DNA from 3 places in the Enterococcus montenegrensis genome. Region 3 is predicted to be linked to each of the others. Evidence: a T-box and tRNA genes for the amino acid it is inferred to sense, from the RefSeq annotation. Region 3 holds a T-box; the other regions hold tRNA genes.
What was found. A T-box is a leader RNA that pairs with one kind of tRNA and senses whether it is charged. The one in region 3 lies ahead of leuS (leucine--tRNA ligase), so its partner is inferred to be a tRNA-Leu.

Region 1 (5,257 bases), 1.3 Mb from region 3:
TTAGTTGTCTTGGGTGTTTCTCGTTTAGTTGATTTCTTTCGTTTAAGAAATATTTAAAGTTTTAATTATGACAATCTTTTTAAAGATTTCCGTCGCTTTTTTTAATCATTTCCCTTTATAATACTTTTGTTATCAATGAAGTATGAGGAGGTGGAAATATGCCAATTGAAAAAAGCCAACTAAAACAGCAACCAGTAATTATCGTCAAAGACAAAAACGGACAGATCTTACGGAAAGTCTCCGTGAAAGAATGGCTGGAAAATCATCCTCTTGACGCGACTAAAGAAGACTTTGAATTAAAACTTTATCGCGAAGCGTTAAATTATTTTTACTTAAAACAGTATGATCAAGCCGAAGATTTACTAATCTACCTTTGTGAAGGGACCCATTATCAACGTTATGAATACAGCGAACGTTTGGCTACGTTGTATCACACGCAAAACCGCTTGGACAAAGAACGGTGTATTTTACTCCTAGCTAAAAGAGCACAGGAAAAAATTCATGCGCCCAAAGAATTGTTACAACGTATCACAAGACGTTTGGACAAAGTCGATAAACAATTAAATCACTATCAAAAAACCATCAATCTACTCGCTTTAAGTTAACAAAAGCAAAACAAAGTCTTTTAGCTTTTGCGCAATAAGCCAAAATATTTCGAACTTGTTTGTGTGAAAGTTTTATACTTTCTTGACAATTGACCAAAAACACCCAACTAGTTAGTTGGGTGTTTTTTTCATCTATTGCTGCTTATTTTTCAGCAGAATTTCCGCTTTTCAATATTTGACTTGTGCCATCAGCATAATTCAATTTCACATTATCTTGAACATTGAAAATATAAACATTAAATTTAATTGCTTCACTATTTACAGACTGTGCCATCAAATGGACACCCCGCGCCAAAAGTTCATCATTGCGAAAGATTGGTGTAACTTCATAACGAACAAAATGATTTTTATCTTGCTCTAAATAATACTTGATATCCATTTCAAAACGTAACATTTCAGGGTTATTCAACTGGCGTGTGCCGGTAATTAAATTTTGCCAATTGGCATTTTCACCTGCTAATGCAAAGCCAATTAAATGGGAGCGATTATACAAATAGCTACCACCAATTTTTTTATTGCGCCAGCCAGTCGGGGTAACACTTGAAATACTGCCGCGTTTTTCTTTGGGCATTAAACTTTGATTCAATAATGCCTCCGCACCTGTGGCCCGATTTAGTGCATCTAGGGGATAATACTTTTCCCATGCCCCACTTGTCGTAGCTAATTCGGCTTTTGAAAAAGTTGGCTTTCCTTGATTAATTTCAATCGTTTGTTTTCCTGCATAATTTAATTGGGCTAGTTCTTGTTTTAAAGCTGTCAGTTTAGCGTCACTTTGCAAGGGGCTTGCGCTTTTTTCTTCTGTTGCTCCCTCATCTTCTCTATGATTACTACTGCTTTTCTCTTCTGAAGCTCCAGATTGCAAAGTAGTGCTGGCCGCCGTAGTATTTGGGTTATCTTTGGGTGCTATTGATTGAAGATTTTCAGTGTTTAATAACCCACTGCCAGATAATACGGCTGCAATTGATGCGGCCACCAAAATGAAGCTTGGCTTTTTCTTGCGATGTTTGGTCGTAGCTTGAATTAAGGTAACAATTCCAATAATTATCCCCAATAGACCACCTAATATTAAAACAGTATCCATTTTTTTCCTTCTTTTCTGTAAATTTAATCTACCTTTATACCCTAGCAAATGGCCTTCTTGAAAACAAGTAGAAATACGCTCAGATCGCCTACTTTTTCATTTTCGTCAAATGCTTGTCACCAGCCCTTTTTCTTGAAATAAAAATTTCATTGGCATAAAATAAAGCATGATACTTTTTTGGCGGAGTTGGTGGAACGGCAGACACGTATGCTTCAGGCGCATATGCCTATAATAGGCGTGAGGGTTCAAATCCCTTACTCCGCATTTTTATTACTCAAAAATTGACAAGGAGCAAATTTATGCCATTTATTGCGATTTTAATTGATGTCTTGACCTTGGGAGCGTATTTTTTGCAGTTGAATAATGATTCGCGTACATTACGTTTTTTAGGCCTAATCTTTCAAGGAATTATGACGATTTTACTACTGATCTTAATGATTGCCTATCACGGTAAACGTTATAGTAATTATCGGCCAGCCGGTTATTCTTATTTAACAATTCGGTATGCCCTTATCATCTTCTCTTTTTTGATTAATGCCATCGTTTTGTTTCTTTATATTTTAAACTTTACCGGTGCCAATGATTTAATTTTTTCAAGCTTTTAAAAGTTCTTAACTTTTTCATAAGTTCCTTTGTCCAATCATTTTAAGATAGAAATTGTGCTATACTTATTCCTACGCGAAAAATATTGTTATGCGATAGATTGATTTATTTCGTTGAATTTAATCAAACTGGCGTAACTTAGGAGTTACATGGATGTATTAGAGGTTAGGGAATACATCGTTTAAACGAGAAATAACATGAATTTTAGTAATAGTCTTGATCCAACCTTAAATAATAATATTGATTAGTTAGATAGCCTTCTCTAGTAATAGAGAGGGCTATTGTCCATTTTAGCAGATTTTTTTACTTCTCTCTTTACAAAACAAACATACGTTCGTATAATAAGAGTATCAAAAAGTTGGAAGTGATTTTATGCGTATCCCACCTTCTTATCAAGATCGCAAATTATTAAAGTGGAATGGCTTTTACTTATCTGAACATACGCGTCAAATGGCTGAAACCAAAGCTGCGCAAGCTTTTCTTTGGCCCGCCAAACCGATAATGGATAAAGAAGCTATCGCACAAGTTTTATGTGAAGCGCGCTTAAAAGAGCGCAGTATTGCACTTCAAAAAGAAGAAGTAGATGCTGAAGGCCACTATTTCCCAGATATTGTTGGGAAAATACAAGGCTATGATGAATTAGGGATTTATATTGCCAATCAAAAAATTGATTACGACGAAATCCGCAGTGTCACCTTTACAACTGTTGCCAAATGGTCTGCATTGGAGGAATAATGATGATTAATTTAAAGGGTACTATTTCTCAAATCAAAGTATTGAAAATGTCTGATCATCCCCTAGTTTACTTTCAATTGAATGAACATCACTGTTTAATCGCTACTCACGCATTGAATTTTTTAGCTGACGTTGCTGTTAATAGTACAATCAGCGTTGTTGGTCATTATAACGCTCGTAAACAATTTGTTGTAAAAAAATATAGTGTCTTAGGCAAACCTCAAATCGTGATTGAATTTGAAAAAAGTCTCTACCCGCCGAAACATATTTAGTTTCTAGTAAGAAAAGCCAAATTTGGCTGATCACTTGCCTGATAAAAAAGAAGCGTCTTAGCGCTTCTTTGCAAAAATTGTTTCAATTATTTGATCAGCCAAATAAAAAACGCGATCATCACTTTTGGGCCGCGGTGAGGCAGCGTTGAGCCAATCTAATCCTTCCAGCGGAATGCCGTAACAAAAAAGATGCGGTTGAATTTGCCCATTGTTATCAATGATTTGGTGTGTTTTGCGACTAACCAAGATTGCCCCTGTTGCATGGCTTTTAGCGTCAAAAGTTACCTTATGTGGGGCTAGATAACCTTTTTCTCTCATATTCTTTAATAAAGGATTCTTTGTCGTTGCAAAACTTGGTTGCGGTAAACGCGCCTCAATCAAATTTTTTCCATTAAATCTTCGCTTTTCATCTTGCTTACTGTAGGCAACAAATTGCCCGTTTTGTTTTGTTACCGTCATCTCTGGAGCTAGAAATTCGACAATTTCCGCTTCTACTAACGCCGCTAATTGTTTTTGTCGTACAACAGGTGCACCGATAGCTAGAAAGCTATAGCTACGATTGAAATCTCCCCAGAAATCTTCATAGTACTCTCTTTCAGAAAATTTTTCATGATCTAACATATAATCAAAAGGTGCCTGCAGTTCTTTAAATGTATCAATCGCCGAGGCAATAGCTCCTGTTTTGTTGCCTAATTCAGCTGATTTTATATCTGCTTTTAAATATCCAAGAACAAAACTAGGGAAATGTTCTGGTGAAATATTTCCTGCCGGCTGTAATAACTGCTCCCAATTTAATTGTAGTTCTTTGGGTACACGATATTTTTTTAAAACGGCAGCAGCATCTTTACAACGATATTCTGTTAGAAAGTTAGTCAAATCAAATTTAACATCCTTTAAAATCTTTTGATAATAGACTAATTCGGCTTCTTTTTTTACTAATGTGACTAATTCTTTTACTGATCCTTGAAATTGAGACATAAAATGCGGCGTCAAAATCTCAGGCTTAGCGTCTTCGCCAGGTTCTTTTTGATTAATAGGACGCGCATGATAAGGCAAACCGCGACCTGAGCCAACAATTATTTTTGCTTCTTTACCTGAAGGCTGGTAACGCAAATTCCCCTCCTTTTCGATAAATTTCCCGCCCCACTTGTCAATTAGTAACGGCAGATAGTCATAAAAACTCAAACCCAACCCTCGAATAATAATTGGTCCATTAACTAATTTTTTTAATGGTGTATTGGCTGGATTTCCCGGTCTTTGATAAAACAAGTTATTTTTTTGGGCAAAATTCTGATTTTCGCACTCTTCTTCACTGGCTTCATTTTGTGAATGTCCCGTTGCCAAAATCACATCAGAAACGAGATATTCTTTTGAGCCAATTAGACTGATTTTTTCTTTTTTTAACGTTAAATCCGTAATTTTTTCTTTAACCAAGTGTACTTGTATTTTTTTTGTGGTTTTCTTTAAAATTTCTGCATAAAACCACCGTTGATAAATACCGTAATAGCGGCGAGAACAATAGTCGTTTTTAGCTAATCTGGTTTCTGACATAAATTTTTCTTGCTCTGTTCGATCTAACGTAGCTAAAAAAGCGGCGGCCTCCCTTTGACTCCATTCCCCTAGATTAGGACCTTCATCTTCAGAAAATAACGTTACATGTTGCAACACGGTGTTCATGATAACAGCTTTACTTTGATCACTACGCCAGACATTTCCTCCTGGCCCATACGGATCAAAAATAAAAATTTCAAATGCTTCTTTACTTTCCACGGCTCTCTTTATAAGCTTTGACAAGGCAATCAAACCAAATGGCCCCGCCCCAATAATCGCGATTTTTTTCATATCCGTCCTCCTTAGTAAAAAAGCCTATAGTTTCTAATCCAGCATATACCTCGCTATAACAGTTATTCTTATTATTAGAGTAAAGAATAATGCAAGCATGTGCAAATCTGAACCTTTGA
Region 2 (5,257 bases), 1.4 Mb from region 3:
ATTTTAGGAACAGAAGAAGACTTTGCTGATCTTTTGGATGCGTTGCATCAAAATGATATTCATGTCATTTTAGATGGTGTATTTAGCCACGTAGGGCGTAACAGTCTTTACTTTAATTACGACGGCGCTTACGGTATTGATAAAGGAGCATATCGTAATATTCATAGCCAGTATTATCCTTGGTTTACCTTTAATCGCTATCCAGATGAATATAATTCTTGGTGGGGAGTAAAAGATTTACCAGAAATTAATAAAGAGAACAAAGAATTCCAAGATTTTATTTTTGGTTCTGCTGGTGTTTTACAAAAGTGGAATAAATTTGGTATTGACGGCTGGCGCTTAGATGTGGCGGATGAATTGCCAGACGAGTTTATTGCCGGTATTCGAAGCAATTTGGACCAATTTGCGGACAAAGTTTTGTTAGGTGAAGTCTGGGAAGACGCCTCTAATAAAATTTCTTATGGCAAAAGACGCCAATATATTTTAGGAAACCATCTCCAAGGGGTTATGAACTATCCTCTAAGAGAGCAAGCACTAGCTTTTCTTATGGCAGATTGTCGTCCAGAAACTATTGCCAGCCATTTTACAACCTTACAAGAAAATTATCCTCGGGACATTTTTTACAATAGTTTCAATAATATTGGGACCCACGATACGGAGCGAATTTTAACGCAATTAAATGGCGATAAACGAAAACTGTCACTGGCTTTTGCTCTGTTGCATCTTTTTCCGGGTGTCCCTTGTGTCTATTATGGTGATGAAGCTGGTTTAACTGGGGGCAAAGATCCAGATAACCGCAAGTTTTTCCCTTGGGATAATATTGAGGAAGACTGTTATGAAGCTTGTCGTAAATGGATTTCTTTACGGGCAGAAAATCCGGTTATTTACGAGGGAGATTTTTTGCTGTTGTACACAGAACGGATTTTAGGAGTACTGCGTTATGATGCAGAAGACTTTGTTTTGGTCTTTTTTAATCCGACAAACGGGCTTCAAGTTTTGAATGTAGCAGAAATTCAAACATTGCGTCCCTTACCGATTGCTAAAGAACGCTTGCAGGCGATTATTGGGCGTAACAATACGATTCAAGAGGCCGGAACGCTAACTTTTAGTGGTAAGTTGTTTGAATAATTTATCTTTTTGATTAATAAAAATATTCCTGAACAAAATAAAACTGCAAGTAAGCTCCTACAGATAAACTGCGCTTGTGGCAAATTTTGTTCAGGTTTTTTTGTATATTTTTTTAAAACAATTGTTATTCGTGGCGAATTTCGCTAGATTTTGGTACTTTATGGTATGATGAAACAAAGTAGATAAAGGATGAATTAAAATGGGAAAATATACAGATATTAACCGTAAACATTACCGTTTTCCAGCCTATGATGATAATGAAAACGTAAAAATTCAAAAAGAAAAGCGGAATCTCTTTGCTAAAGATCGCAGCTGGCTTTTAACTGATGAGCCAGAAGACAAGGGAACCGCCTTTTATACACCACCTAAAAAAAGTGTTTTAAAAAACACACAGATGCAAGAAGAACGGGCCTTGCGCCGTTCCCGTAAAGCGACTGCTGCAAAACAAGGACATACCTTGGCGCAGCAAGAAGAGCTAAAAAAACATCGGGAAAATTTACCAGACTACAGCAAGAAAATTAAACCTGAAACAGATTTAGCCGGTCGAACTTCTCTTTTTGGGAAAGATTATAAGCGCTCCACCTATAAAGTGAAGAACAAACCGCAAATAACACCTGAAGAAAGTACAATGAAGCGTTATTCTTCAGGGCGTTCTTATTTTGTCCCCAAATATATTCCAGCTTCTTTAATTCCTGATGAGAAAAAAGCAGCTGTGGAGGAAACAGAATTAATCGACTCCTTACACAAAAACAAAGAACAGTATTTGCTGTTTGATCATGAACCGGCTGCTTTTCAAGAAAAAAAAGGTGATGATCCTACTGTTGAAAAATTTCATCATGAAAAAAATTCCGAAAAAGAGGATACAACTGCTAAAGCAGCAGTAAATAAGGAAAAAAAGGGGAAAGTTTTAGAGCGCGATTTAAAAGGCTTAATTGAAGAGGGGCAATCAGAAAGTCGCCGCAGCCCCAGCTATTTTGAAGAGTAAGAGGTTTTGATTAAATGGAAGCATATGATTTACAACTAGAGAAATTGAAAAATGGTGAAATTGAAAAAATTGAAGTGACACAGGAAAATTTTTTCCTTTTTCGCAATGCTTGGGCTAGTCGTGAAGATAAAAAATACTTTGTCGGTGAAGCGCATCATAATGGCGATATTACGTATCATTATGACCCGACTGTTTTGTAGAAATGGGCTAGTGCAAAAGGCTCAGATATCTACTGCGCTAAAAAAAGTTAGGTATTTAGGTCAGTTGTGTTGCAGCAAGTACGGTCTCTTTTGTAATAAATTGGCTAATTAAAAAAATTTATATATATTTTTGATTATTTGCTTTATTTTAAGGCGAAGTATTTAGAAAAGGCTATTTATAAAAAGGACTGTCCAAGGTTTTGTTTTGGTCTTATTTAGCAACTGCAAATAAGTGATTCCATTTCACTTTTTTAAGCGCGATAAAAAGATAAAAGGATACAAATCTTAGAAAAATAAGATTTGTATCCTTTTAAACATACTGGAGTGATGCAGAAGACGGGAGTCGAACCCGCACGAGCTTTACGCCCACAAGACCCTCAATCTTGCTTGTCTGCCAATTCCAACACTTCTGCGAAAACAACAACTTATGATACCTTAGAAAAAAATCCTTTGTCAAGATTAAGATTGAAAAGGAAGGTTAATATGAAAAAATCTGACGGTACGTTTCTTTTGCCTGCAGTTTTGTTGGGGCTTTTAGTTGGCTTAATTTTAGATAAGCTTTTATTGGGAATTTTTCTGGGAATTGTGGCAAGTATCGCTACTGACATTGGTATTAATTCTTGGTGGAAAAAAATTAAAACTTTTGCGAAAAATCACAGGAAAGATTGCTTTTTAAAGGATAAAAAAGTAAAGTAATTAAAAGAATTCAATTAAAAAGGGGCGATGATGATGAAACACTTTGAGAAATCAAATAAATTAGAAGGTGTCAGCTATGACGTGCGCGGTCCGGTGTTGGAAGAGGCCGATCGCATGCAAGAAGAAGGCGTTAGTATTTTAAAACTAAATACTGGTAATCCTGCACCTTTTGGCTTTGAAGCCCCGGATGAAATTGTTCGTGATTTGATTATGAATGTCCGTTCATCAGAAGGCTATTCTGATTCTAAGGGAATTTTTTCGGCACGAAAGGCAATTGAACAATATTGCCAATTAAAGGGATTTCCTAATGTTACGATAAATGATATTTATACTGGCAACGGTGTTAGCGAATTAATTACAATGTGCATGCAAGGCTTGTGTAATGACGGTGATGAAATATTGGTACCCTCCCCAGATTATCCACTGTGGACAGCCTCTGTTTCTCTTGCTGGTGGTAAACCCGTTCATTATATTTGTGATGAAGAAAGTGAATGGTATCCTGATCTTTCGGATATGCGTGCTAAGATTAACAGTAAAACCAAAGCAATTGTAGTCATTAATCCCAATAACCCTACAGGTGCTCTATATCCAAAAGAGATATTAGAAGGTATCGTGGAATTAGCGCGGGAATTTGATTTGATTATTTTTTCAGATGAAATTTACGATCGTTTAGTTATGGATGGTCTAACCCATGTCCCAATTGCAACTTTGGCCCCAGATCGGTTTGTCGTTACTTTAAATGGTCTGTCAAAATCACATCGTGTTGCGGGTTTTCGCGTGGGGTGGATGGTTTTAAGTGGGGATAAAAAAGGTGTGAAAGATTATATTGAAGGGCTAAACATGTTGTCTTCCATGCGCCTGTGTTCTAATGTATTATCCCAACAAATCATTCAAACTGCTCTTGGAGGGTATCAAAGTAGTGATGAATTATTATTGCCGGGTGGTCGAATTTATGAGCAGCGGGAATATATTTACAATGCTTTAAATGATATTCCCGGACTTTCAGCAGTAAAACCAAAAGCTGCCTTTTATATTTTTCCTAAAATTGATATTAAACGGTTCAATATCAAAAATGACGAACAATTTGTTCTGGACTTTTTACATGAACACAAAATTTTATTGGTGCATGGTGGCGGCTTTAACTGGCAAGAGCCCGACCATTTTCGGATTGTCTATTTACCAAAAATGGACGACCTGAAATTTACAGCCGAAAAATTACGAGAGTTTTTAGCAACCTATCAACAAAAATAAAATAAAAAAGAGAATGATAAAATTGTGCCGTTGAAAAGTTTAACTTTTTAACGGGGAACACAATTGTTCATTCTCTTTTTACACATATGTAAAAACAAGTATTGTGGTTATGTAAATGTATTTTTATTCGGTTTGTTAAAGAAGCTCGCAGACTTTTTTACTGATGATAATCCTTTTTGCGTACTTGGTTTCTAATTCTTCGTTTGGATCGGTGACATTGATTAAAAATGAATTTTGATATTCTTTTTCAATCCAGCCATAAAATTTTTCGTCTTGCCAGATAAAGCTAACATTTGATGGTTGTTTCATTCTAAAATCCTCCTTATTTTTTCAATTGTTGCGAAAAAGTTGCTCGTTTTCGGTAGCGCCTTTGCGGGTATTATGTGATAAAATATACAAAAAGGGTAATGCTAATTCGCATAATTGGAGGCAGTTAGAATAATGACAGCAGAAAATGTTTCGTTTGGCCACGTTTTAAAACAAATTCGTAAAGATCGTAAATTAACGCAAAAAATGTTGTCGCAAAATATTTGTTCGCAAAGTGTCTTAAGTCGGATTGAAAATGATGAAGAATTACCAAATGTCTTGGTGATGCAAAATTTGTGCGAACGCTTAGGCGTAACAATCGATCAAGTTATGACGCTCCACTTTGAGGAGATTAGAAAAGTAAATTTACTCTTAGATCAAATGGCCTATCACTTTTTTCATAAAGAGTATATAAAGCTTGCTGCCTTATTAAACCAACCAGCTATTTTAGACCAGTTGTATTTAGACACAGATTTACAGCTCTATTACTATTATCTAGGTAGTTGTGAATACTTTTTGGGTAAAGATTTGGAGTTGGCTTTACAACATTTAAAACACGGTCTTTCTTATACATTTCAAGCAGATAAACATTTTATTGCTTCAAATGAAATTCAATTAATTTCTTGTATCGGTCGCGTGCAAGTGGATTTAGGCCAAAAAAAAGAAGGCGAGTTCAACTTAACCTATAGTA
Region 3 (5,257 bases):
TTTGAAAGATCGCGGGCAACTTGGACTTTGCTGCGAACTTTACCATTCACTTGGAAGACAACTTCAATTTCATCTTCAACCAATTGCGCTTCATCATAAGTTGGCCAAGCTACATAAGAAATACCGCCTTCGTTGCCTAAAATCGCCCAAAGTTCTTCTGCGATATGGGGGGCGATTGGTGCTAATAATTGCACAAAGCCTTCAATATACGCATAGGAAAGTGCTTCTGTTTTGTATGCTTCATTGATAAAGACCATCAATTGTGAAATTGCGGTGTTAAAGTGCATCTGTTCGTAATCTTCGGTTACTTTTTTTACCGTTTGATGGTAAACTTTAGTCAATTTACCATCGTTAAAGGTCGTAATGCGATCGCGCATTTTTCCTTCTTCGTCTACGATTAAACGCCAAACGCGTTCTAAGAATTTGCGGCTACCTTCTAGCCCATTTTCACTCCAGGCAATCGACGCATCAAGTGGCCCCATAAACATTTCATACATCCGCAATGTATCTGCACCGTATTTTTCCACCACGTCATCTGGGTTTACCACATTACCACGGGATTTGGACATCTTTTCATTATTGCCCCCAAGAATCATACCTTGGTTAAATAGTTTTTGATACGGTTCTTTTGTTGGCACCACACCGATATCATACAAGAATTTATGCCAGAAGCGAGCATACAATAAGTGCAAGACCGCGTGTTCAGCTCCACCGATATAAATATCTACTGGTAACCAGCGTTCCAATTTATCATAGTCTGCTAAAGCTGTTTTGTTGTGAGGATCGATATAACGCAAATGATACCAAGAACTACCTGCCCATTGTGGCATTGTATTGGTTTCACGGCGACCTTTTTTACCCGTTTTCTCATCAACGACATTAATCCAATCTTCGATATTGGCTAGTGGTGATTCACCGGTACCACTTGGTTTAATATTATCTGTAACAGGTAAACGCAACGGTAATTCTTCTTCTGAAAGAGCTGTTGTTGTTCCATCTTCCCAGTGGATAATTGGAATTGGTTCACCCCAATAACGTTGACGAGAGAATAACCAGTCCCGCAAACGGTAGCTGACTTCTTTTTTACCAACGCCGTTTTCTTCAAGCCACGCGTTCATTTTTTCAATGGCTTCTTCTTTGTTTAAACCGTCTAAAAAGTCAGAGTTGATATGTTTGCCGTCACCTGTATAGGCTTCTTTTTTTACATCGCCGCCAGCTAAAACTGGAATAATATCCAGGCCAAATGTTTGTGCAAATTCATAGTCCCGTTCGTCGTGAGCAGGTACTGCCATAATGGCGCCTGTCCCATAAGTCGCCAACACATAATCTGCGATCCAAATTGGAATTTGTTTGCCGTTAACTGGATTAATGGCGTAAGCTCCTGTGAAGACCCCTGTTTTTTCTTTTGCTAAGTCTGTGCGCGCTAATTCTGATTTTTTTGCTGCTTGCTCAATGTAAGCTGCTACTGCTTCTTTTTGTTCTGGCGTAGTGATTTTTTCAACTAAATCAAGTTCTGGTGCTAAAACAGCATAGGTCGCACCAAACAATGTATCTGGTCTGGTAGTGAACACAGTGAAATCTTCATTGCTATCAGCAACTTTAAAGGTAACATTTGCTCCCACTGAGCGACCAATCCAGTTGCGTTGCATTTCTTTAATACTTTCTGGCCAGTCAACCAAGTCAAGGTCGTCTAAGAGACGATCGGCATAGGCGGTAATTTTCAACATCCATTGACGCATTGGACGTCTGATGACATCGTAGCCGCCACGTTCACTCTTCCCATCAATAACTTCTTCATTGGAAATTACTGTCCCTAATTCTGGAACCCAGTTAACCGCAACTTCAGCTTCATAGGCCAAGCCTTTTTCATATAATTTGGTAAAAATCCATTGCGTCCATTTGTAGTATTCTGGATCAGTCGTATTAATTTCACGATTCCAGTCATAACTAAAACCTAATGAATTAATCTGACGTTTGAAAGTTTCAATATTTTTCTTTGTAAATTCAGCTGGGTCATTGCCTGTGTCTAAAGCATATTGTTCCGCCGGCAAACCAAAAGCATCCCACCCCATTGGATGTAATACGCTAAATCCTTGTGAACGTTTCATTCGTGATAAAATATCCGTTGCTGTATAACCTTCTGGATGGCCTACATGTAGCCCTTGACCAGATGGGTATGGAAACATATCCAAAGCATAAAATTTGGGTTGATCTGTCTTGTCATGGGTATTAAACGTATTGTTTTTAGCCCAATATTTTTGCCATTTTTTTTCGATTTGCTTATGATCGTACACTGCTAAATCCTCCTAAAAATTAATTGACTGGCAATCAGTCGTATAAAAAAAGTCCTATAAAAAGCTATGCTTTTTATAGGACGTAATCTACGTGGTACCACCTAATTTTGCTCATCAAAAAAGATAAGCCTCAAACGTTGTAACGATCGTCACCGTAACAGCCTACTTATTTCAACTGCTAACGCTAAAAGGCGAGTTCAAAAGAGTTCGTACACATTTCCACCAACCATGTGCTCTCTAAAACGATTTGCTTTTTACTATTCCTTCTCACAGCGAAGTTTTCTACTTGTTAGTTATACTAACAAAGAATATACCAAAATTCAATTATTATTTTACTTTTAGCGTTTGACCAGGATAAATGAAATTGTTTTGAATTTTGTTTAACTGAATCAATTTATCCATCGTAATACCAAACTTATCGGCAATTCCCCAAACAGAGTCACCACTTTGTACTTGATAGGTTTTGCTGTTGTTTTGGCTGCTAGAATTTTGTGCTTGAACGCCTTGTACGCTGCCTTTTTTCACAATAACTTTTTGGCCTGGGTAAATAAAATCATTTTTGATATTATTCCATTGACGGAATTGATCCATTGAAATTTTATATTTGTTCGCTACAGCCCAAACCGAATCTCCACTTTGAATGGTGTAGTATTGATTTTGACCGCTATTGCCCGTATTACTTGTATTTGTATTGTTATTTGGCTTAGCTGCTGTCGTATTTTGGGCGGGTTTATTATTTGTTGTACTAGCAGAACCATTTTTCACCACTAGGCGTTGCCCCGGGTAAATAAAGTTATTCTTGATATTATTCCAGCTCACTAATGTATTCATACTAATACCATATTTATTTGAGATACCCCAAACTGAATCTCCGCTTTGAACAGTGTAATAAGTTTTCCCGCTACTATTATTTGTATTGGCTGGTTTATTGGTACTTGGCTTATTGGTATTTTGTGCCGGCTTACTTGGTGTGTTATTTGTCGTAGTAGAACCGCTAGTACCTTTTTTCACCACTAGACGTTGGCCGGGATAAATGAAATTGTTTTTGATATTATTCCAGCTCACTAAACTGCTCATACTAATATTGTACTTATTTGAGATGCCCCAAACTGAATCTCCGCTTTGAACAGTATAGTATTGTGTAGCACTAGAACTTGTTGTATTTCCACTTGGTTTATTATTGTTTTGTGTCGGTTTACTTGGTGTTTCATTTGTTGTAGTAGAACCGCTAGTACCTTTTTTCACCACTAGGCGTTGGCCAGGATAAATAAAATTGTTTTTGATATTATTCCAGCTAATCAAATTATTCATACTAATGCCATATTTGTTCGCGATGCCCCACACAGAGTCGCCACTTTGTACCGTATAATACTGGCTTACGCTTGAAGAAGAACCACTGGAACTGTTGTTATTAGTCGAACCAGAACCACCACTCCAAGCCCCTCCGCCAGCATTACCGCTAGCTGGTGTATCATAGCGAGTCAGTCCGTAACTTTCAATTACACTATTTAATGCTGAAGCATAGTTTGGTGCAGTAGCGTAACGTCCAGTTAACCAAGCCGTTGCATCTCTGTAAGAGCTGGTATTACTCTTCCAAGCACCACGATAATAATATTGACCGCCGATATAAACATTGCGTAATGTTGCAGCATTATCTGCAAAAGATTCTTTATAGGAAGGATAATCCCGGAAAGGTTCTTTCATGGTCACCCATTTCCCATTTAAATATTCTAAGGTGTTCATATAGACAGTTTTACCATTGTAACTGCCTTTAATACCAAATAAGTTATAGTAAGGTGCGCGGGATAAACTACTTGTTCCCCAACCACTTTCAACAATTGCTTGGGCAATCATGACAGAAGCATATAAGTCGTTTGCTGCCGCTACAGGTTGTGCATGAGCTGCCAATTCTGTAATCAATGCAGTGGAATTACTACGACTAGAAGTTTGGCTTAAGTCTCTTGAAATTTGTGCTTGGTTGTTGCTTGTTGCTTCTGCTGTCACCGGTTTTGCCAAAGGTGCCACTACAGAGCAAGCAGTTAAAGTTGTGCCCACGATTGCCGCGCTTTTTTTAGCATCGCGGTAAAACTTAATTTGTTTTTCTTCTTTACGTCGTTCTTTACGAGAAACAAGTTGGGTCAAGTTGCTCGCCTCCTTTTTTAAGCTTTTCTTAACTTTAAGTATACAGGCTAATGTTTTTTATTAAAAGTTTTAAACGATTATTTCGGCAATTTGTTAAATTGCTGTAACATTATCTTTATTTAGTTATTTTTATTACTAACATTATTTATTTTATCAAGCTTTATCTGCTTAATTATTGAGAAATTAAGTTATTAAAAAACAGCAAAATATTGCAAAACGATTACATAAGTTCTGCTTTGTAAAATATTTTTATATTATTTAATAAAAATGTGAAAAAGTGATATTTTCGACTTTTTTTAACCTTATCTTAATATCAGAAAAAATTTGTACCAATAAAAGAAAGGGACAACTTCTCATGCTATAATAATTCCATTGTCAAATAATTACTTACATTTACTAAAGGAGAATTTATGAAACATAAACTTTATTACCAATTTGCTGGTAGTTGTTCCTTATTACTGTTTGTCTTTTTAGGTTATGTGGTGAAATTTTACCGCCAATGGTTAACAGGCTTTGATAATTTTGTTACCAGCATCCTTCGTAGTGGATATCCCACTTGGAATAGTTTTTTTATTTGGATTACAAAATTTGCTAACCCTGCCACGATTGTCATTTTGGCACTGGCCTTTTTATTTTTATTTTATCGCGGAAAGTATTACGCAGAAGCGCTGTGGCTCTTTATAAATGTCGGCTTAGTGTCAGGGATTGTAAATCCGCTGATTAAGCTTGTCTTCCAACGTGAACGTCCTACATTAGAGCATTTAGTGTCTGAACATAGTTTTAGTTTTCCCAGTGGACATGCTTGTGCCAGCATGATTTTA

Region 1: it has a tRNA-Leu gene. The T-box ahead of leuS (leucine--tRNA ligase) is inferred to sense a tRNA for this amino acid. The anticodon was not compared.
Region 2: it has a tRNA-Leu gene. The T-box ahead of leuS (leucine--tRNA ligase) is inferred to sense a tRNA for this amino acid. The anticodon was not compared.

Annotation. Positions count from the first base shown of each region.
Region 1 is NZ_CP120467.1:1,242,991-1,248,247, reverse strand. It holds gene P3T75_RS06140 (HdeD family acid-resistance protein) at 1-57, shown strand, start outside; gene P3T75_RS06135 (hypothetical protein) at 159-605, shown strand; gene P3T75_RS06130 (DNA/RNA non-specific endonuclease) at 748-1,686, opposite strand; tRNA gene P3T75_RS06125 (tRNA-Leu) at 1,867-1,950, shown strand; gene P3T75_RS06120 (hypothetical protein) at 1,986-2,291, shown strand; gene P3T75_RS06115 (hypothetical protein) at 2,662-3,024, shown strand; gene P3T75_RS06110 (hypothetical protein) at 3,027-3,296, shown strand; gene P3T75_RS06105 (FAD/NAD(P)-binding protein) at 3,354-5,138, opposite strand.
Region 2 is NZ_CP120467.1:1,133,659-1,138,915, forward strand. It holds gene P3T75_RS05565 (glycoside hydrolase family 13 protein) at 1-1,128, shown strand, start outside; gene P3T75_RS05570 (hypothetical protein) at 1,328-2,113, shown strand; gene P3T75_RS05575 (hypothetical protein) at 2,128-2,313, shown strand; tRNA gene P3T75_RS05580 (tRNA-Leu) at 2,642-2,726, opposite strand; gene P3T75_RS05585 (hypothetical protein) at 2,701-3,009, shown strand; gene P3T75_RS05590 (pyridoxal phosphate-dependent aminotransferase) at 3,043-4,260, shown strand; gene P3T75_RS05595 (DUF2187 domain-containing protein) at 4,396-4,569, opposite strand; gene P3T75_RS05600 (helix-turn-helix domain-containing protein) at 4,702-5,257, shown strand, end outside.
Region 3 is NZ_CP120467.1:2,504,808-2,510,064, forward strand. It holds gene leuS (leucine--tRNA ligase) at 1-2,294, opposite strand, end outside; T-box leader at 2,368-2,574, opposite strand; gene P3T75_RS12040 (LysM peptidoglycan-binding domain-containing protein) at 2,622-4,436, opposite strand; gene P3T75_RS12045 (phosphatase PAP2 family protein) at 4,847-5,257, shown strand, end outside.